4 regions of the Hoeflea algicola genome follow, and region 3 is predicted to be linked to each of the others. Evidence: predicted binding sites of a transcription regulator. Region 3 holds the regulator's gene; each other region holds the start of a gene.
What was found. The regulator LexA, encoded in region 3, represses DNA repair genes until DNA is damaged. The targets are predictions, from matches to a motif close to TGTTCNNNNTGTGTTCNG.
Positions count from the first base shown of each region.

Region 1 (5,035 bases), 4.1 Mb from region 3:
GAAGCCCGCAAAAAGGCCGCTGCCATTGCCGAAACCGCCCGTGAAAAGGCCAAGATTGCTGCCAATGCCGAACGGGCAGCGAACGAAGCCGAAATCGCAGCCAAGATGGTCGATGCCGAGAAAAGCATCTCCGCTATCAAGGCAAAGGCACTGGCCGATGTCGACGCCATCGCCGAGACAACTGCCACGGATGTGGTCAAGCATCTGCTTGGCGGCTCCGTGACCAAAGCCGAGGTCGCCTCCGCGATCCGCGCTGCATCCGGCAAGTAAGCGGGAGAGACGACCATGGACGCAACATTCTGGGCCTTTATCGGTCTTGTTATCTTCCTGGGCATTCTGGCTTACGTCAAAGTGCCTGCGATGTTGGGCGCTGCGCTGGACAAGCGATCCGACCAGATCCGCAATGAACTCGAACAGGCCACCAAGCTGCGTGAAGAAGCCCAGCAGTTGCTTGCCGAGTATCAGCGCAAGCGCAAGGAAGCTGAAGTCGAGGCTGCTGGCCTTCTCAGCGCTGCGGAAAAGGAAGCTGCGCAGCTGCGTGAAGAAGCCAAGGTGAAGACCGAGGAGTTCGTCAGCCGCCGCACAGCGATGGCCGAGCAGAAGATCCAGCAGGCCGAGGCAGATGCGATCAACGAGGTCCGGGCTTCCGCCGTGGATCTGGCGATGAAAGCGGCCGAAAACCTGATCGGCTCAAAGGTCGACAACAAGGTTTCCGGCAGCCTGTTCAAATCGTCGCTTGAGGAATTCAAGAAGCAGCTCAACTGACGCATACGCCTGATAAGCAGCATTTGAGGCCGGGATCTTATCCTGGCCTTTTTTGATTCACAGACAGCTCGCCGCAGCCGCACGCGGGACGTCTCGGTATTGGGTGTGTGCGGTGGACCTGGTGGCTAACTGACGCCGGTCGCGTGACTAAATACCCGGAGATGCTCAGCCAGGCCCGTTCGAACACTGCCCGCCCTTTTAGTCCTTGCGCAATGGACGAAATGTCATTCGGTGCAGCGGGCAGGGCCCGTGCTCGGTAATTGCCACAAGGTGACGGGCGGATCCATAGCCCATGTGGCTGTCAAATCCGTAGGCCGGGTAGATTGCGGCAGCACGCGTCATCATCCGGTCGCGCGTCACCTTGGCGATGATCGAGGCTGCTGCAATCGACAGCGAACGTGCATCCCCCTTGATCAGCGCTCGCGCCGGGCATTTGACCCCTGGCGGTATGTCGCGGCCATCGACCAGCGCATAACTTGGTATCAGCGGCAGCGAGTGCAATGCCCGGCTCATTGCAGTGAGACTTGCGGCACGGATATTGGTGGCCTCGATTTCCCGCGCCGAGGCGCTGGCGATAGAAACCGTGGATGTGACGAGGATTTCCTCGAACAACCGTTCGCGGGCCTTCTTAGACAGTGCCTTGGAATCATTGAGTCCGTCGGGCAGGGCTTGCAGGTCGAGAATCACTGCGGCAGCGACCACGGGCCCTGCAAGCGGGCCACGTCCGGCTTCGTCGAGTCCGGCCACAAGCCCATGCACCGCCAAATGTCGCTCGAAGCGGTCATCGGGCATCGCCGGGTAATCGGGAAACAGGGAATCGGGCGGGGTGCGGGCCATGTTGCGGCGAGGCTCGCACACCCGCCCGATCCTCTGCAAGGCCCGGCGGCTCGGGACGGGAGGCCGCTCGGGCGCCGGACCGCCTGGACGGGGCGGTTGGCGGTCCGGATTTCAAGAGCGTCGCGCGTCTACACAACACGCAAAGGTCGCTCGATATTCTCAACAAGCGCCACGTGCTCGCCTGATTTGGTGTAAATGGAGCTGTTGTTCCCCAGATTAGGCAAGCCTCGGGGTAAGCCTCACAGCAGGCTCAATTGTACTCCTTCACCACGGGGCGGGATGAAGTGGTCGGTTCTCAGCTGTGCCTTGCGCAGGTTGAGCCCAAGTCGCTTTGCGGTGAGATCGAAACGACGGGCAATCTGCCAGGCATAGGGCCCGGTCCCGCGCATTCGCTTGCCGAATTCGGCGTCATAATCCTTGCCACCACGCATCGAGCGGATCAGCGACATCACATGTCGATAGCGGTCAGGGTAGTGTCTGAGCAGCCAGTCGCGAAACAGCGGGCTGACCTCGATCGGCAGGCGCAGCATCACGTAACCGGCGGCATCGGCGCCCGCTGCCTTGGCAGAATCGAGAATGCGTTCGATCTCGTGGTCATTGAGACCAGGGATCACCGGGGCTGCCATCACCGAAACCGGAATGCCGGCATCGGAAAGCGCACGCATTGCTTCAAGCCGCTTTTCGGGCGTCGAGGCCCTTGGCTCCAAGGTCCGCGCCAGTTTCCGGTCCAGCGTTGTCACCGACAGCGCTACCCGCGCCAACCCCTTTGAGGCCATCCGCGACAGAATGTCGATGTCCCGCATCACCAGTGCCGATTTGGTGACGATCCCCACCGGATGCCCGGCAGCTTCAAGGACCTCGAGCAATTGCCGCATGATGCGCCATTGCCGCTCGATCGGCTGATACGGGTCGGTGTTGGTGCCAATGGCGATCGGCTGGACCTTGTAGCCTGGACGCGACAACTCGCGCTCGAGAAGCCGCGGCGCATCTGGTTTGGCAAACAACCTGGCTTCGAAATCCACCCCCGCCGACAATCCCATATAGGCGTGGGTGGGACGGGCGAAACAATAGACGCAGCCGTGCTCGCAGCCACGATAGGGATTGATCGAGCGATCAAATGACAGATCCGGCGACTGGTTCCGGGTAATGATGGTGCGCGGCTTTTCCACCTGCACTTCGGTCTTGAACGGCGCCAGCTCTTCGAGGCTGCTCCAACCATCATCGAAGACTTCGCGGGTCTTGAGCTCATAACGGCCGGTCATGTTGAGCCCGGCGCCGCGACCGCGAATCCGCTCATCGCTCACCCGAAAGCCGCTGGCTTTGACCAGCGCATCGGCTTCCACAGCCTGCAGTCCAGGCGCAAAGGCTGTCTGCTTCAAAGATGAAAGACTGGGCATGACACCTCCATGCGGCTTATCGGGACAATGGTTCGGGGCGATAATCGTGATTATATTCCTAGGCTAGAGAGACGAACAAAGCAAGAACAAAATGCGGAAGCTGTTCGCATTTCCATGATTTCACGCCAAACCAGCTTCTGGTCTATCGTCCAATCATCGACTAGAAGGGGCGATGATCAGCGTATTTATTGAATGCAAGGACCAGGAAAGCGCGCTTGCGGCGACGTTGTCGGTGCTTGTCGCCGGTGCGGTCGAAGGGTTGGTGGCTGAGGTGGTAATCCTCGATCGTGGTTCCAGCGACGGCACCGCACAGCTTGCCGATGCGGCAGGGTGCAGGTTTCTTGAAGATCCCGATCTTCGAGATGTGGTGCGTTCGGCGCGCGGCGACTGGCTGTTGCTGCTGGAGCCAGGCGCGCGCCCGCTGCTGGGTTGGATCGATCACATTGGCCAGCATCTGGCTGTCGGCGGGCAGGCGGCGCGGATGAGCCGGTCACGGGAGTACCGTTTGCCGTTCCTGGCGCGGTTTCGCCATCGCGCATCCGCATTGGAACACGGCGTGCTTGTCCCCAAGGCGCAGGCCATCGCCAATGCCAAATCTGGCTATGCGCTTGAAAGTCTGGGTCGCGGCCTGGCGATGAAGCGGCTCAAATGCGAGATCGTTCCCGCCGCAGTTCTGGCGCATCGCTGAGACAGCCGGCAGCCACGATCAGTAAGCATCCCTCGCCAGCGGTTCTGTCAGGTCACAGGGATGATGGGGCCATCCCTTTGTTTGCAGACAGGGTCCGTGTTGCAGTGACGAACCAGTCGGAGTGTGCAGCTTGGATTGACGCTGCCGCAGCACGCGCTGCCTCCGTGGTGTCATAGAGCCCGAAACAACTAGCCCCGGATCCCGACATGCGGGCAAATGCAGCACCCGATCTCGCAAAGCGCGGAAAGACAGGCAGAAATCTCCGGAAACTTCTTTCCTGCGGGCACTTCAAGATCGTTGCGGGTGGTTGTCAGAAAGGCTGTGAATGCTTCCCTGTCATCCAGCCGACCGGGATGTGGCAGCGGCAGGTTCTGACGGCATTGAAGTGCGGCAAAGACGGCCGGTGTTGACACCGCGATCCGTGGATTGACGATCACCATGTCGAGCGTAAGGCCGATATCGAGCGCAGATAGATTTTCACCGATTCCTGAAGCAATCAGCGGGCGCGACGTCAGGCACATCGGCACATCCGCCCCGAGGCTGAGTGCGATTTCCGAAAGCGTTTTGGTGTCCGGCTGAAAGCGCCAAATCTGCCCCAGTAGCCTGAGAGCAGCCGCTGCATCGGCAGAGCCGCCGCCGATGCCAGAGGCCACCGGCAGTCGCTTGTCGAGCCTGATCTGCACCGGCGGCGCCGCATGACCCGCAGCCTGTGCAGTCTGCCGCAACGCATCGCGCGCCCGGGTCACCAGATTGCCGTCCGCTGCCAGCCCCGACAAGGCGCCGGCTTCAGGCCCGCCAAGATCAAACGAATCGGTATCGGCCAGACTGACCGACACTTCGTCTCCGAGTTCGGTGAAGACCACGAGGCTCTCGATCAGGTGATACCCATCAGCCCGCTGTCCTGTCACGTGCAGCGCCAGATTGATCTTGGCCGGAGCATTAGCTGTCAGCATTGATGCTGTGTCTCAAACTATTGCCAGATAGCAAAGCCGCTCAGCCTTGCTGCAGGAGCTTGCCGTTCTCCGGTGCCAGATCACTCTTCTTGTCGGTGCCCGCAGTGCCCGCTTCTGGCACTACCGCGCCGCTGTCCTTGAGCCCGCCTTCGGCGGTCGTCGGCATTGCTCCGGCGTCAGTCGGCAACCCGTCGCGCAGCTTCTGCTCGATCTGCGGCTTGAGTTCATCACTGGGTTCATTGGCAAGCGCCCGGTTCCACTGGAATGTGGCTTCAAGTGTCCTGCCAACGCGCCAATAGGCGTCGCCAAGGTGATCATTGATGGTCGGATCGGCCGGCTTGAGCTCGACCGCGCGTTCAAGTTCACGCACCGCATCGTCATATTGGCCGAGCCGG
Region 1 is NZ_JAOVZR010000001.1:4,733,039-4,738,073, forward strand. It holds gene OEG84_RS22910 (F0F1 ATP synthase subunit B) at 1-270, shown strand, start outside; gene OEG84_RS22915 (F0F1 ATP synthase subunit B) at 286-765, shown strand; gene OEG84_RS22920 (ribonuclease HII) at 964-1,602, opposite strand; gene OEG84_RS22925 (PA0069 family radical SAM protein) at 1,842-2,999, opposite strand; gene OEG84_RS22930 (glycosyltransferase family protein) at 3,172-3,687, shown strand; partial or broken gene OEG84_RS22935 (4-(cytidine 5'-diphospho)-2-C-methyl-D-erythritol kinase) at 3,740-4,640, opposite strand; gene OEG84_RS22940 (tetratricopeptide repeat protein) at 4,681-5,035, opposite strand, start outside.
Region 1: the regulator LexA is predicted to act here: its motif matches at 3,071-3,088, upstream of OEG84_RS22925 (PA0069 family radical SAM protein).

Region 2 (5,035 bases), 3.2 Mb from region 3:
GGTGTGCATCAGCTCGGGCCGGTCAAACAGAATCAGCGGACGGGTGACGAGGTCGCAGGGAACTGGCAGATCCGGCGCCAAGGCCAGCGCGCTGTTGCCTTTGTCCGCGCCGCGCACGCCTGCATGGGCCAGCGGCTGCCGGCCGAAGCTGCGCTCGGGGATGTGGGTGTCGGCCAGCACGAAATGCTGAACCCGGCCGAGACCGAGCCGCGCGCCAAGCCGATCGACCAGCGCATCATGGCTTTCGGTCGCCCCATGGCCGGCTGTCTGTCCGGCCATCAATTCAGACTGGCCGGCATCGAACGGATCGGCATGGACGATATCGAGCCGCGCCAGATCAAAGCCGAAACCGGCATCGAGGTCGTCGTGCAGGCTGGCGAGGCGTTCTTCAAACAACCGGGTGATCATCGCGGCATTGCGCAGCGGCCGGGCTGTCTGGACACTGAGCGAGGCAACATGACCATCGACCCTGAACAATCTGAGCCGGCAGTGGCGGACACCGAGGCCACGCTGTTCGAGCGGTTCGATGATCCCCGATGCCAGCGCCGCGATCACATGGGCGATCTCGTCATGCTGGCTCATCGGGTCGGCGAAACGGCGCTCGGTGGAAAGCTCCGCCACCGGCATGATCGGCGAAATCGCCTCCGTCTCGCGGCCCAGCGCCTGATCAAGCCGCTGCATCAACCTGGTGCCGAAACGGGCGGCCAGTGGCGCGCGCGGCAGGCTGGCGATGCAGCCAATGGTCTTCAGCCCAACCCGGCCGAGCGAGGCGACCAGGGACGGCTGTAGCCGCAGACCGCTCAGGCTGAGCGGCAGGATCGCCTCGCCATGGCCGCCCTCGGCAATCAGCCGCGCCTGCCCGTAGCGGGCCATCGCCCAGGCTGCGCCGGGGGTATCGGCCAGACACAGCCTGACATGAAAGCCTTGCGCCAAAAGCCGGGCTTCGAGATCGGCGATCAGCGCCGCCTCGCCGCCAAACAGATGGGTACAGCCCGTAATATCCATGAACAGGCCGTGGTCGGGCGCTGCCCCGTTCTGCGCCTGCGCCTCCATGCCGAGCGCAACAAGCGGCGTATAGCGCTCGCACCATGCGGCAATGCGCATCAGTAACGCACGGTTACTGGCGGCATCTGCCGGATGACAGGCGAGACCGGGCGCCAGCGCACGGGTGTCGCTCAGCGTCTGGCCGGCGCGGATGCCGCAGGCCCGGGCGCGATCATCCAGCGCAATGATGCGGATGGCGTTCTTGTGCGTATCGGTGACAACCAGCGGCGGCGCCTCAGGATGCGTGTCCAAAACCCTGTCGGTGATCCAGGACCTGCCCCATGCCGTCCGACGGATCGCGTCGGTTGGCAGATGGGTGAAGGTGATGGAGAGAATGCGCTGCCGGCGCTGCGGGGGATGATGCGGCATGTTCAAAAGCTCTCATCTTTGCGTTCCAGGCTAAAAGCCATTGGCCGGTGCGTCCGGCGCGGTTGCGTTCCAGCGTCAGGGACAGCCGCATTGCCCCCACGCCACGATGGTCGAGATCATCCGTCCCCGAAGGATGTGGCTGCACCTGCCAGCGCGTCACTGCCGCGCCGGCCTCCTCCTCCCCGCTCTGGCGCAAGGTCAGTGCCAGCACCCCGCTGGCCCGCGCGCGCAACATCAGCCGCCGGGTGGCGGTGATATCGAAACGCGCCGGATTACCCCTGATCTGAAACACCATGGCCGCCAGGTCGGCACAGCCCGCCGCCTCGTCGGCCGCCCACATGGCGCCTTGCAGATCACGCGGCTCGACCAGCGTCAGCCACGATGGATCCACCCCGTGCTGGGCAAGCCCAACCGGGAAAAGTTCGCCGCCATCGCTGCGCGCGGCAGGATCATTGACCCAGACAATCCGGCGTCGACCATCCTGCCGGGCATCGGCAGCACGGCGCGCCAGCCCGAACGCAAATCCGGCGCCGGCACCAATGTCGCGCGCCAGCGCGCAGCGCACTTCGTGCAGTCCGCCACAGACGAGGCCACCCTCAAGGTGCCGGTCAACCGCAACGGCGCCCAACGATAATTGCTGTGAGCCTCCGGCGCCGGGAGATTGCCTGTCTTGAGACCGCGTATGATCGTTCAATATATCCGTCGCGGCCCGCAATCTCGCAAGGTCCATGTTGCACCTAAATGTTCATGTTATGTTCCATATTAATGCTTAATCCGATACGAGAGTCAATCAGCTGTTTTACCCGGATGACAGCCCCTGGAAGCTAGGCAATTTGCCCCTCTGACGACCTGATGGCCAGCCAATTGGCCATCAGCCGGGCTGCAGCAACGCCGGTTGCGCCGGTGTTTCGTTGCTCACGGCTTGAATTTACCGTCAAGAACAAGGAAAAGCTTCCCGGTACGACGATTCCACATTGAAGGCTGCTCGGATCGGGCAGACCACCGCCGAAGGGATAGCCGCAGCCGTGACCAGCACCACTCCGCCAAAGCTTGCCATGATCACCGGCGTGACCGTTCGCGTCCACACGGCTTTGCGGATCGTGCGCCATGCCGGCCCCTGCTTGGGCAAAAGCATGAGCGTAAACGAGGCAAGCTCGTGAGCGGCCCGGAGTGGAAGCAGCTTGATGCACATCGCTGGACGGCTGCGGGAGCATCGGCCAGCGCCGCTGAAGCGCCCGGCAACCGCCCGCCGAACGCATTCCAGCGGCTGGTGATCAACGCCGCACGCAACAGCCTGTTCCGCCGCGGTGTCTTCCGCGCCACCGTCAGCCGGCTGGTGTTTCTGCTTGGCGGCGGTCGTGACATTGACATCGAATTTCGCGATGTGGCTTTCCGGCTCGAAGGTGGGCGCAACCTGATCGAATACGGCATCCTGCTCAACCTCGATTACAATGCACAGGACATCGATTTCCTGTGCGGAGCGATGACGGATGGTGGTGTGTTTGTCGATGTAGGCTGCAATATCGGCCTTTACAGCCTGCCATTGGCGCGCGCCGCCGGGACTCGCGGGCGCTGTATTTCAATTGACGCCAATCCGCTGATGACCGCACGCTTGCTGCGCAATGCAGCGCTCAGCGGCCTTGCCAATGTCACCGCGATTGCCAGTGCCGTCGGCGACCGGGAGGCGGTCGGACAACTGGTGGTTCGCAAGAACGACGATGCCATTGTCGCCGTTGAGGAGACGGATGACGGGCCGATCCGGGTCAGACCGCTGACAGCGCTGCTGAATGAGGCCGGGATTACTCGCATCGACGGGCTGAAGATCGACATCGAAGGACACGAAGACCTGGCATTGCCGCCGTTTCTCGACACCGCTGAGCCCGCCATGCTGCCGCGCCGCATCGTCATCGAGCATCCTGAACCAAATGCCGACTATCCCGGATGTGCCGCCGCCCTTGATCGCCACGGCTATCAGCTTGTCGGGCGGACGCGCAACAATTCGCTCTACAGGCTTGGCGATGGCTGAGAACCCGAGTGCCAAAGCCGAGGCGGCGGTTGCCATCATTCCTTACGGCACACGGTTGACCCCAATGCTTTCCAGGATGCCGCTTGATGCTCTGGCTTGGCCACTTGGCAGGCCCGCGCATTTCAACCATGGCACGATTTCCGACATGGGGCCTGCTGACCACCTGATTGCCTATGTGAGTTCACGGCTTCTCTACATGCCGCGGCCCGGGGTTCGGGCCAGGATATCGGTGATGATCGTCGAGCCGCAGGCGGTCCACGGCCGCAACATGGCCTGGCTGAGACTGCTCTACTGGCGATTTTACCGGGTGCTGACATGCAATCCGGGCCTGCTGGCGGGAGTTCCCAATGGTGTGCGCTTTCTGTTCGGCTCTACGTGGGTGCCCGACTGGAAAACCGTAAATACGCAGAAAAGCCGAATGCTGTCGCTAATCGCTTCCTCCAAGACCTTCTTCGAAGGCCATGGGCTGCGCCACCGGGTTGTCGACTGGCTCAAACGCACCGACATCGACGCGGAGATCCTGGGGCGCGGCTACGCCCCTTTCGAGCACAAGGCCGAAGGACTGGCGCCCTATCGCTTTTCCGTAATTATCGAGAATGTTCGCGAGCCGAGCTATTTTACAGAAAAACTGATCGACTGCTTCCTGTGCGATACCGTTCCGATCTATTGGGGCGCACCTGATATCGCCGAAGTCTTCGACCCACGCGGCATGATCATCTGTCTGTCATTTGACGACATCACCGCAGCGCTCGGCACGTTGTCGGAAAGCGATTATCGTTCGCGGCTTGAATTTGTCGCAAAGAACAAGGAAAAAGCCGTCTTGTACGCCAATCACGAATTGGCGGCTGCACGTATCGTGCTGGCCACCACCCAAAGGGGACCCCGCAAGCCATGACCACGACCGCAACGCCAAAAACAGCCCTCATCACCGGCGTAACCGGTCAGGACGGTGCCTACCTATCCGAATTCCTGCTCAAAAAGGGCTACCAGGTGCACGGGATCAAGCGGCGAACATCACTGTTCAACACCGCGCGCATCGACCATCTTTTCGATGGTGAGTACGGCCAATCGGGACAATTCGTGCTGCACCATGGCGACATGACGGATTCTGTCGTCACTAACCCATATTCTGCAACAGACCAAGCCGGACGAGGTCTATAACCTCGCCGCCCAGAGCCATGTTGCTGTGTCCTTCGAAGAACCGGAATACACGGCCAATTCCGATGCGTTGGGCACGCTGCGGCTGCTCGAGGCGATCCGCATTCTGGGTCTGAAGGACAAGAGCAAATTCTATCAGGCTTCAACGTCAGAACTTTATGGCCTGGTTCAGGAGACCCCGCAAACCGAGAGAACGCCGTTTTATCCGCGCTCGCCCTATGCCGTGGCCAAGCTATACGCCTACTGGATCACCATCAATTACCGCGAGGCCTACGGGCTTTACGCATGCAACGGTATCCTGTTCAACCATGAAAGCCCGCTGCGCGGCGAAACATTTGTTACCCGCAAGATCACCCGCGCGTTGGCGCGGATCAAGCTTGGCCAGCAGGACGTGCTCAAGCTTGGCAATCTCAACGCCTTGCGCGACTGGGGCCATGC
Region 2 is NZ_JAOVZR010000001.1:3,846,034-3,851,068, reverse strand. It holds gene OEG84_RS18735 (Y-family DNA polymerase) at 1-1,296, opposite strand, end outside; gene OEG84_RS18730 (ImuA family protein) at 1,280-2,041, opposite strand; gene OEG84_RS18725 (hypothetical protein) at 2,266-2,391, shown strand; gene OEG84_RS18720 (hypothetical protein) at 2,439-2,573, shown strand; gene OEG84_RS18715 (FkbM family methyltransferase) at 2,570-3,439, shown strand; gene OEG84_RS18710 (glycosyltransferase family 10 domain-containing protein) at 3,432-4,334, shown strand; partial or broken gene gmd (GDP-mannose 4,6-dehydratase) at 4,331-5,035, shown strand, end outside.
Region 2: the regulator LexA is predicted to act here: its motif matches at 2,156-2,173, upstream of OEG84_RS18730 (ImuA family protein).

Region 3 (5,035 bases):
AAACCTGATTCCGCTTTGCCATCCGCTGGCGCTGACCAAGGTGAGCGTCGACATCACCGCCGATGACGCCCTGCCCGGCCTGCGCGTGCGCACGCTGGCAAAACTGACCGGCAAGACCGGTGTGGAGATGGAGGCGCTGACGGCAGCGTCGGTCGCCTGCCTGACCATCTATGACATGGGCAAGGCGGTGGACCGCGGCATGGAAATCGGCGGGATCAGGGTGATCGCCAAGTCCGGCGGCAAGTCCGGAACCTGGGATCTGAAGACCGAGGAGGCTGAGTGATGGCGCTGATGCCAGTGGACGACGCACTTGCGCAGATACTCGAGGGAGCCGCCCCCCGGGGTGAGCCGGAAATGCTCGGCCTGGCCGAGTGTTTCGACCGGGTTCTGGCGCGCGATCTCAAAGCGCTGCGCACCCATCCCCCGTTTGCGGCATCAGCCATGGATGGTTACGCGGTGCGGGCGCAAGACGTGAAGGCCGGCACCGTGTTGAAGCTTCAAGGCGAATCATCTGCCGGGCACAGTTTTGACGGGACGCTTGAGCCGGGCTCGACAGTCCGCATCTTCACCGGCGCGCCGGTGCCAGCGGGCGCCGATGCTATTGTCATTCAGGAACATGTCTCACCGCTTGGCGACGGCACCGTGAGAATCAACGAGGCAGCCATAGACGGCCGGCATATCCGCCCTGCGGGTGTTGATTTCACAGAGGGAAAGGTGGGGCTCGAAGCCGGACGGCTGCTCGACGCGGGCGCGATCACCTTTGCAGCCGCCATGAACCACGCGAGCCTGCCGGTGGCACGCAGGCCAAGGGTGGCGATACTCGCCACCGGCGACGAATTGCGCCTGCCCGGCCAGAAGCTTGGCCCATCGCAAATCATTGCCTCGAACACCTTTGGAGTGGCGGCGCTGGCGCGTGGCGCAGGCGCCGACGTGATCGATCTGGGGATCGCCGAGGACCGGATGGAAGCGCTGGATGCGGCGCTTGATTCGGCAATTTCACAGGGCGCCGATGTGCTGGTGACCATTGGCGGGGCTTCGGTGGGCGACCATGATCTGGTGCAGGAAGCCATGACCGGGCGCGGTATGGCGCTCGATTTCTGGAAAATCGCCATGCGCCCGGGCAAGCCGCTGATGTCGGGACGGCTGGGTGAAATGCGGGTGCTAGGACTGCCGGGAAATCCGGCTTCGAGCCTTGTCTGTGCGTATCTATTCCTAGAACCGCTGGTGGCACGACTGGGCGGACGCCCTGCCCCGAAGCGGATCCAAAAAGCCATACTGACCAGAGACTTGCCGGAAAACGACCAGCGCCAGGACTATCTTCGTGGGGACCTTGCGCCGGGCCCCGAGGGCGGGCTCGAGGCAACACCGTCGCTACGTCAGGATTCATCATTGATGAAGATATTTTCGGATGCCCGCTGCCTGATCATTCGGCCGCCTTTTGCGCCGCCGGCAATAGCTGGCGACGCTTGCGATGTGCTGGTTTTGCGCCCCTGATGTTCCGTCAATGTTTCGGCTGCTCTTGCGGAACACATATAGAACATGGTATTTCGGTTCTGGTTTTGTTTCTCCTCGGGCACCGGGACGTATGAATCATGTTGACGCGCAAACAACACGAACTTCTGCTTTTCATTCACGAACGGATGAAGGAAAGCGGGATTCCCCCTTCCTTCGACGAGATGAAGGATGCGCTTAATCTTGCTTCCAAATCCGGGATTCACCGGCTGATCACGGCGCTTGAGGAACGCGGCTTCATCCGCCGCCTACCCAATCGGGCACGGGCGCTGGAAGTGATCAAGCTGCCCGAGAGCTACCAGAACAATTTGCAGCCGCGGCGCGGATTTTCGCCGAGCGTGATCCAGGGCAGCCTCGGTAAACCGGAATCGGTGCGTCGTGCAGTCCCTGCCAATGACGAACCGGCGACCACGGCAGAAGTGCCGATGATGGGCCGGATTGCCGCTGGCGTGCCGATTTCGGCGATTCAGAACAACACCCACAGCATCAACGTGCCGGTGGAAATGATCGGCCCGGGCGAGCATTACGCGCTTGAGGTCAAGGGTGATTCGATGATCGAGGCCGGCATTTTTGATGGGGATACGGTGGTAATCCGCAATGTTTCGACGGCAAGCCCCGGCGATATCGTGGTGGCGCTGGTCGATGACGAGGAAGCCACGCTGAAGCGGTTCCGCCGCAAGGGTGCTTCGATCGCGCTGGAAGCAGCCAACCCGGCCTATGAAACCCGAATTTTCGGCCCGGACCGGGTCAAGGTGCAAGGCAAGCTGGTGGGCCTGATCCGCCGCTATCACTAAAACTGCCCTGCCCGGCTGAACGGCCGGACGCGCAAACCGCGCGGTAAGACTTGAGACGAAAGCGGCCCGGATATCCCCTCGGATTTCCGGGCCGCTGTCATGAGCGGGTGGACGAAAGACAATTCTGGCGCCTTGGTACGGACCCAGACAGTATGGCGCCGGCATCTGCTGCTGCGGTCTGTTTTTATTGCCTGTTCGCGTGGTCGACTGAAGGCCGCACCTCAGACCGGACCGGGATTAACTTGAGAAATTCGTTATCTCGGAACCGCTGCCCGGTTTTGCGCGATGTGGGTTCGAGCCGCCTATTACGGCAAATCATAGCTTTGCGTCCGCCAGTCATAATAGCGCTGAACTGTCCACGGCCTGACGACCCCCTCAAGGGCTGCCTCGATGTCAAATACCGGACGTTTTCTGGGAGCACGGCCGCGAGCGCCGATACCACCGGATCCACGCACGGCCTGTGAAGCTACCCTGGTGGCAGCACTGGCACCGATCCCCGGCGGCGACCCTGGTGGATCGACATTGAGGATGCGAATCGCCAGGGCGCCGCTGCGACGCAAGCTGCGCGATGTGACCAGCGTCGCGCCGGAGCGGCAGGCGCTCATATAAACAGGGGTGGCGACGATCACCAGATCGGCGCGGTCACAAGCCGGGCCGATCAGTTCGGCGCGGTCAATGGCGATGATTGTCGCCTGCTTGTAAATCGCGGCGCAGACTCCCCGACTTGCGCACTGAAACCGGGAGGGCTGGTCTGCGGCAGCGGCCATCAGCGGATCGAGAATTTTTGCCTGCATTTCATGGGCCGCCTGTGTTTCGGGCTCGGTGGCTGTGGCGATCAAAGCGGTGCTGTGGGGCACTGGCGGCAGGTGCTGCGGACCGCGCAGAGCGGTCTGCCATTGCCGGAAGGTGAACTCCGAAGGGCGTGCGGCGTTGCTGGCAAGACCATCGGGGGTGTTCAGGCCAATCAGGCGGCCATCCTCGCTGACCAGAATATCGGGAGCCCGCGGCGCCAGCGGTGGTAACGCCAGCACGGCGCCTGCGGCGATCAGCGCGGTGCCCGCAAGCCGCAGTCGGCTGCGCAGCATGACCAGTACGATCAACCCAGCGCCTGCCGCAACGGTGGCGTGCAGCGGGATCTGACCGATCAGCAGATCGCCGCCGAATGCGTCGACATAGCGGGCGACGGCGATAACGCCGCGCAACCCCAACCCCATCAGTTGCAGCGGCCAGGCGTCGAGCCCGAACGGCATGGTCAGCATGGCGACCAGGCCTGAGGGCATGACCACGAAAGTCACCAGCGGCATGGCGAGCATGTTGGCGAGCAAGCCGTTTCCCGCCACCCGGTTGAAATGATGCGCCGAGAACAGACCAGTGGCGAGGCCTGCAACCAGCGAAGTGATCGCCAAGCCGATCAGCCCCCGGACAATCCGGGCCAGCCACTCCGGCGGTTTGAAGAAGCGGTGGGCGCTGTTGCCGCCCGATCTCGCGCGTTCGTCTTCGGCCGGTCAGCGCGGCATAGGCGGAGACCAGCGCTGCGGTTGCCGCAAACGACATCTGGAAACCGGGGCCAACCACGGCAGATGGCGAGATCAGGATGATCAGGATTGCGGCCAGCGCGACATTGCGCATGGTCAGTGCCGGCCGGTCGGCGAGAACTGCGACCAGCATGACAATTAGCATGATCCAGGCACGCAATGTCGGCACGCTGCCGCCCGAAATCAACAGGTAAGCGGTTGCGGTCAGCATGGCGCCAATGGCGGCTGCCTTTTTGACCGGCCAGGCTTCGACCAGCCCGGGAAACAGCGCCAGCCCCATTCTCAACCCGACGAACAGCGTGCCGGCGGCAAGCGCCATGTGCAGGCCAGAAATTGCCAAAATGTGAGCCAGGCCGGTTGCACGCAGCGCGTCGACCGTGGTCTGGCTGATGCCGAGCCGGTCGGAGACTGTAAGCGCCGCACCGATGCCGCCCGGATCACCTGGCAGAAGCGAGCGGATGCGCGCTGAGACATGTTCGCGGAGTTGCCGCAATTGGAATTTTGCTGCTTCGGCCAAGCCGGGGCTTGCCGGTGCGGCGGGAACCGCCCGTGGCGCCCGGTAGAAAAAGCCGTGCGCGCCGATGCCATTCACAAAGGCGCCGAAAGCAAAATCATAGCCGCCGGGCAAGACCGGCCCGGACGGCGCAGAAAGGCGTGCCCGGCCGCTGATCAGGCTTCCCACCGGTAGCGGGCTGTGCGGCGATCGCGCGACCAACCTGACCCGCCGTGGCGGCCGGCGGATCAGTGGATCGGCGGTGCCGGTAAGCCTGATCAGGTAGCGCACCCTGCCGCCCGCATCGAAATCACGCGCTTCGACGCGGCCGGTGACCTCGGTCGTCACATCCGAATCGAGCAGCGGCCCGGTGCCATGCAGCTCGACGGTGGCTGCCAGCGAACCGGCAAAAGCCGCCGCCGCAAGGCCGGCAATGCAGGCAGCGTTCGGGTGGCCGGCACGGGTGATCAGGGCCATCAGCAGAAATGACAGGAAGCCTGTGGCAAGGGGGAGAGCCGGCGGGTTTTCGGGTGCCATGTAGAACAAGCCGGCGCCCAACCCCATCATCACCGGGACAAGCAAAAACACCAATCCACGCCCCGTTTCCGCAGCGTTGGCGGATAGGACGGCCGCCCCGAACCGGGCCCGAAAACCCAGTGCGGTAAGGGCCGTGCGCTCGGTGAGACGCGGCGGCAGCCGTT
Region 3 is NZ_JAOVZR010000001.1:616,236-621,270, reverse strand. It holds gene moaC (cyclic pyranopterin monophosphate synthase MoaC) at 1-283, shown strand, start outside; gene OEG84_RS03135 (molybdopterin molybdotransferase MoeA) at 283-1,494, shown strand; gene lexA (transcriptional repressor LexA) at 1,593-2,306, shown strand; gene OEG84_RS03125 (ComEC/Rec2 family competence protein) at 2,612-3,712, opposite strand; partial or broken gene OEG84_RS25445 (ComEC/Rec2 family competence protein) at 3,852-4,811, opposite strand.

Region 4 (5,035 bases), 250 kb from region 3:
TCTCGTCATCGCCGAGCGGCTGGACCGGTTCCTGGGCGATACCGGCCGCACCATCCTCACCCGGCTTCTTGGTGTTGTGCTGGCGGCGCTGTCGGTGCAGTTCGTGGTCGACGGCATCAAGCAGGCATTCCTGACGGTCTGACGGAGCGGCTGGTGGAACCTGAACAATCGAACCGCTTCGAGGCCGAGCTCTGGCGGGTTGATACCGCCAAGGCACCCTGGAACTTTGTCACTGTTCCACTTGAAATCTCGCACCAGATCCGCTTTTACGCGGGCAAGACCAACAGCTTTGGCTCGGTTCGGGTGCGTGTCTGCATCGGCAACTCCGAATGGGCCACATCGCTGTTTCCCGACACAAAATCTGGCTGCTACTTCCTGCCGGTCAAGGCTGCTATCCGCCGGGCAGAATCACTTGCCGCAGGCGACCGCATCACCGTTGATCTGACGACCGGTTGAACCCCGATACGGGGCCTACCCGGCTTCCGGCAGGTTATTCGGCGAGATCGACTGTCAGTTCCTTGCCGCTCCAGCCGTGCCGAATGTCATGGGCGCGGATGGTGACGGCATCGACACCGTCAGGAATGACAATGCCGGACTGGCTGCGGGTAAACGGCTGCTCGGTGTCATGCGGATGTGCAAGCACCCTTTCGCCGTAGACCTCGCCATCAGGGCCACGCACCTGCCATTTGTCGGCATAATGCTCCCAACCGTCATCGGCGTGCCGAACGCTGACATCGAACCGGTAGGTGCCGTCAGAAGCACGTTTGAACTTGGCCGCGACCACATCAGCCTCGGCGGCCCCCGCGGCAATAGAGAAGGCAAGCGCTGCTGCGGCGGCAAACAGGGAGAGGACCACAAGGCGCGGTAAACGATGAAGGGACCGGTGAAGGGTTTTGTGTGCTGAAGCTGTCATGCAGCTATATTTGGCTGCTCGCCAGCGCCAATGCCAATCAATTTTGAGTGCAACGGCGCCCACATTGTCATCAGAGCGGGGCTCAAACAGCCGCGGGATGGCCTTCGGCGAGTTGCAGCAGGTCCCACAGATTGCCGTAGATATCGCGGAAAACCGCCACCGTGCCGTAATCATGGATCTGCGGCTCGCGCACGAATTCGACACCGGCGGCATTCAGCCGGGCGAAATCCCTGGCAAAATCATCGGTGTTGAGAAACATGAACACACGCCCACCGGTCTGGTTGCCGACAAACGGTTCCTGCTCCGGCCTGGACGCCCGCGCCAGCGCGATCGAGGCGCCCTGCCCGCCCTTGGGCCGCACCACCACCCAGCGCTTGTCCTGCTCGGGCTGATAAGTGTCTTCGAGGAGATCGAAGCCAAGCACACCGCAGTAAAAGCCAATGGCTTCGTCATAATCGCGCACCACGAGGGCAACATGGGTAATGGACTGGCGCAAATCTGTCTCCCGTATCCCCGCAGGGCTGACCTGCCTGCAAAATCAGCGGATGGGCATCAGCGTGCCTTGAGGATTCGCTGCCAGATGGTTCCGCCGAGATATTTTCCACAGAGCCAGAAATAGGCCACGACCAGGGCAAACGCCACCAGCGCCGACATCCCGTTCAATTGGAACCCCGCACCGCTTGTTTCACCGGTGACGGTGCCGACCAGATAACCAATGACAAAAAACGCGGTGAAGAAATCAAGCACCGCCGCCAGAATGATCCGCCACCGTGACACGGGCGCTTGTTGCGATGTTGTCTGTTCTTCTGCCATGGTCATTGTCCTCCCCACTGTTCAGCTCGGCGCGCGCCGCATGAGCGGAGCGCCCGAACCAAAACCGGACTGACAAAGCGACCTTACAGTCAAGCTGTTGGTCAGAACGGAATGTCGTCGTCGAGATCGCGGGATCCGCCACCACCACCGGCGCCGCCGCCAAATCCGCCTCCGGAACCACCGCCGCCACCCGATCCACCGCGACCGCCACCACCCGAGGGAGCGCCGCCGCCGAAATCACCACCATAATCGCCGCCGCCGCCACTACGGCTCCCGCCGCCACCGCCGCCTTCATTGCGGCCGTCGAGCATCGTCAGGTTGCCGTTAAAGCCCTGCAGCACCACTTCCGTGGAGTATTTGTCCTGACCCGACTGGTCGGTCCATTTGCGGGTCTGCAACTGGCCTTCAAGATAGACTTTCGAGCCCTTCTTGAGATAGCTTTCGGCAATCTTGCACAGACCTTCGTTGAAAATGACAACCCGGTGCCATTCGGTCTTTTCGCGCCGTTCGCCGGTATTCTTGTCGCGCCAGCTCTCCGAGGTGGCGATCGACAGATTGGCGATCGGACGACCGTCCTGGGTGCGCCGGATCTCCGGATCGGCACCCAGATTGCCAATGAGTATGACCTTGTTGACGCTGCCCGCCATGATGTTTCACCTTCCAACACTTCAGGCGGCTCTGCGCCGCCCCGTCCAAATCAAGGGCACCTTACAGGATCGCCTATTCCCCCGTCCTGCCGGCCAGCACAATCCACAGGCCTTTTTTGTTCTTTATTTGTTCTAATGATTATGTCAGTTTCTGTCAAGAGATTCGCCTCGGACAGTGCAACCGCAAGCGCGGCATCTCGACATTGCGGATGAGGTGCTTATGTATGGGTCTGGTCTGCCCCCGGAACCATAATGCAAGTCTGGTGTTCATGAGGGGCAGTGTTTTTGCGGGATTCGATTGCGACCTCGGATGGGGAAATCGGACCGTTGAGGCTTTTTGAATATGCGAGCGAACCGCGGGCGTTCAGGCGAACGCACAGGACGCTCCACGGCAAATCGGCGGCGTCATGACGGAACTGAAATCCATTACCATTCGCGGAGCCCGCGAGCACAATCTCAAGAATGTCGATCTCGATCTGCCGCGCAACAGCCTGATCGTGATGACCGGGCTGTCGGGGTCGGGCAAATCCTCGCTGGCGTTCGACACCATCTATGCCGAGGGCCAGCGCCGCTATGTCGAGAGCCTGTCGGCTTACGCGCGGCAGTTTCTCGAGATGATGCAGAAACCCGATGTCGATCAGATCGACGGGCTGTCGCCGGCAATCTCCATCGAGCAGAAGACCACCAGCCGCAACCCGCGCTCCACCGTCGGCACCGTGACCGAAATCTACGATTACATGCGGCTGTTGTTTGCGCGCGTCGGCGTGCCCTATTCGCCGGCCACCGGCCTGCCGATCGAAAGCCAGACCATCAGCCAGATGGTTGACCGCGTGCTGACGCTGGAAGAAGGCACGCGGCTGTACGTGCTGGCGCCGGTGGTGCGCGGCCGCAAGGGTGAATACCGCAAGGAACTTGCCGAGTACATGAAAAAGGGCTTTCAGCGGGTCAAGATCGACGGCCAGTACTACGAAATCGCCGACGCCCCGACGCTCGACAAGAAATACAAGCACGACATCGACATTGTCGTCGACCGCATCGTCGTGCGACCCGACATCTCGGCACGGTTGGCCGACAGCCTGGAAACCTGTTTGCGGCTGGCCGACGGTCTGGCGATTGCCGAATTCGCCGACAAGCCGCTGCCCGACAGCGAGACCTCGGGAGGCGGCTCGGCCAACAAGTCCAAGAATGAAACCCATGAGCGAATGCTGTTTTCGGAGAAATTCGCCTGCCCGGTCTCCGGCTTCACCATTTCCGAGATCGAGCCACGGCTGTTTTCCTTCAACAACCCGCATGGCGCCTGCCCGACCTGCGACGGGCTTGGCTCGCAGAAGAAAATCGACGAGGCACTGATCATCCCCGAGCCGCACCTGACCCTGCGCGGCGGCGCGGTGGCGCCCTGGGCCAAGTCGAGTTCACCTTATTACACCCAGACGCTGGAAGCACTGGGCAAGCATTTCGGCTTCAAGCTGGGTGATCGCTGGGCCGATCTGCCGGCGGAAGGCCAGAAGGCCATTCTGCGCGGCACCAGCGACAAGATCGCCTTCAAATATGATGACGGCCTGCGCTCCTACACCACGTCGAAGAATTTCGAGGGCATCATTCCCAATCTCGAGCGGCGCTGGAAGGAAACCGACAGCGCCTGGGCGCGCGAGGAAATCGAGCGCTACATGTCCAATGCCCCCTGCCCGGCCTGCGACGGCTACCGGTTGAAGCCTGAGGCTCGCGCGGTCAAGATCGATGGCCGCCACATTGGCGAAGTCACCGAACTGTCGATCCGCAACGCCGGTGAGTGGTTTTCGGATCTGCCCGCCCGTCTCAACGACAAGCAGAACGAGATTGCTGTCCGGATTCTCAAGGAAATCCGCGACCGTCTGAAATTCCTCAACGATGTCGGGCTCGATTACCTGACGCTGTCGCGCAATTCAGGCTCGCTGTCAGGCGGCGAAAGCCAGCGTATCCGGCTTGCCTCGCAGATCGGCTCCGGGCTTACCGGCGTGCTCTATGTGCTCGACGAGCCCTCGATCGGCCTGCACCAGCGCGACAATGCCCGGCTTCTCGAAACGCTCAAGCATCTGCGTGATATCGGCAATACGGTGATCGTCGTCGAACATGACGAGGACGCGATCCTGACTGCCGATTATGTGGTCGACATTGGCCCGCATGCCGGCATTCATGGCGGCGAGATCATCGCCCAGGGCACGCCCGGCGACATCATGGCCAATCCACGCTCGATCACCGGCAAATACCTCTCCGGTGAATGGGAAGTGGCGGTGCCGGCCGAGCGCCGCAAGGCCAAGAAGAATAAAGAACTCAAGGTCATCGGTGCGCGCGGCAACAACCTCAAGAATGTCACCGCGTCGATTCCGCTTGGCCTTTTTACGGCGGTGACCGGCGTATCGGGCGGCGGCAAGTCGACCTTCCTGATCGAGACGCTCTACAAGGCGGCGGCACGGCGGGTGATGGGCGCGCGCGAAAATCCTGCCGAGCACGACCGCATCGACGGTTTCGAGCACATCGACAAGGTGATCGACATCGACCAGTCGCCGATTGGCCGCACGCCGCGTTCCAACCCGGCCACCTATACCGGCGCCTTCACGCCGATCCGCGACTGGTTTGCGGGCCTGCCGGAATCCAAGGCGCGCGGCTACCAACCCGGCCGCTT
Region 4 is NZ_JAOVZR010000001.1:867,382-872,416, forward strand. It holds gene OEG84_RS04345 (MarC family protein) at 1-142, shown strand, start outside; gene OEG84_RS04350 (DUF1905 domain-containing protein) at 154-456, shown strand; gene OEG84_RS04355 (hypothetical protein) at 491-913, opposite strand; gene OEG84_RS04360 (VOC family protein) at 996-1,409, opposite strand; gene OEG84_RS04365 (hypothetical protein) at 1,466-1,726, opposite strand; gene OEG84_RS04370 (single-stranded DNA-binding protein) at 1,828-2,373, opposite strand; gene uvrA (excinuclease ABC subunit UvrA) at 2,781-5,035, shown strand, end outside.
Region 4: the regulator LexA is predicted to act here: its motif matches at 2,491-2,508, upstream of uvrA (excinuclease ABC subunit UvrA).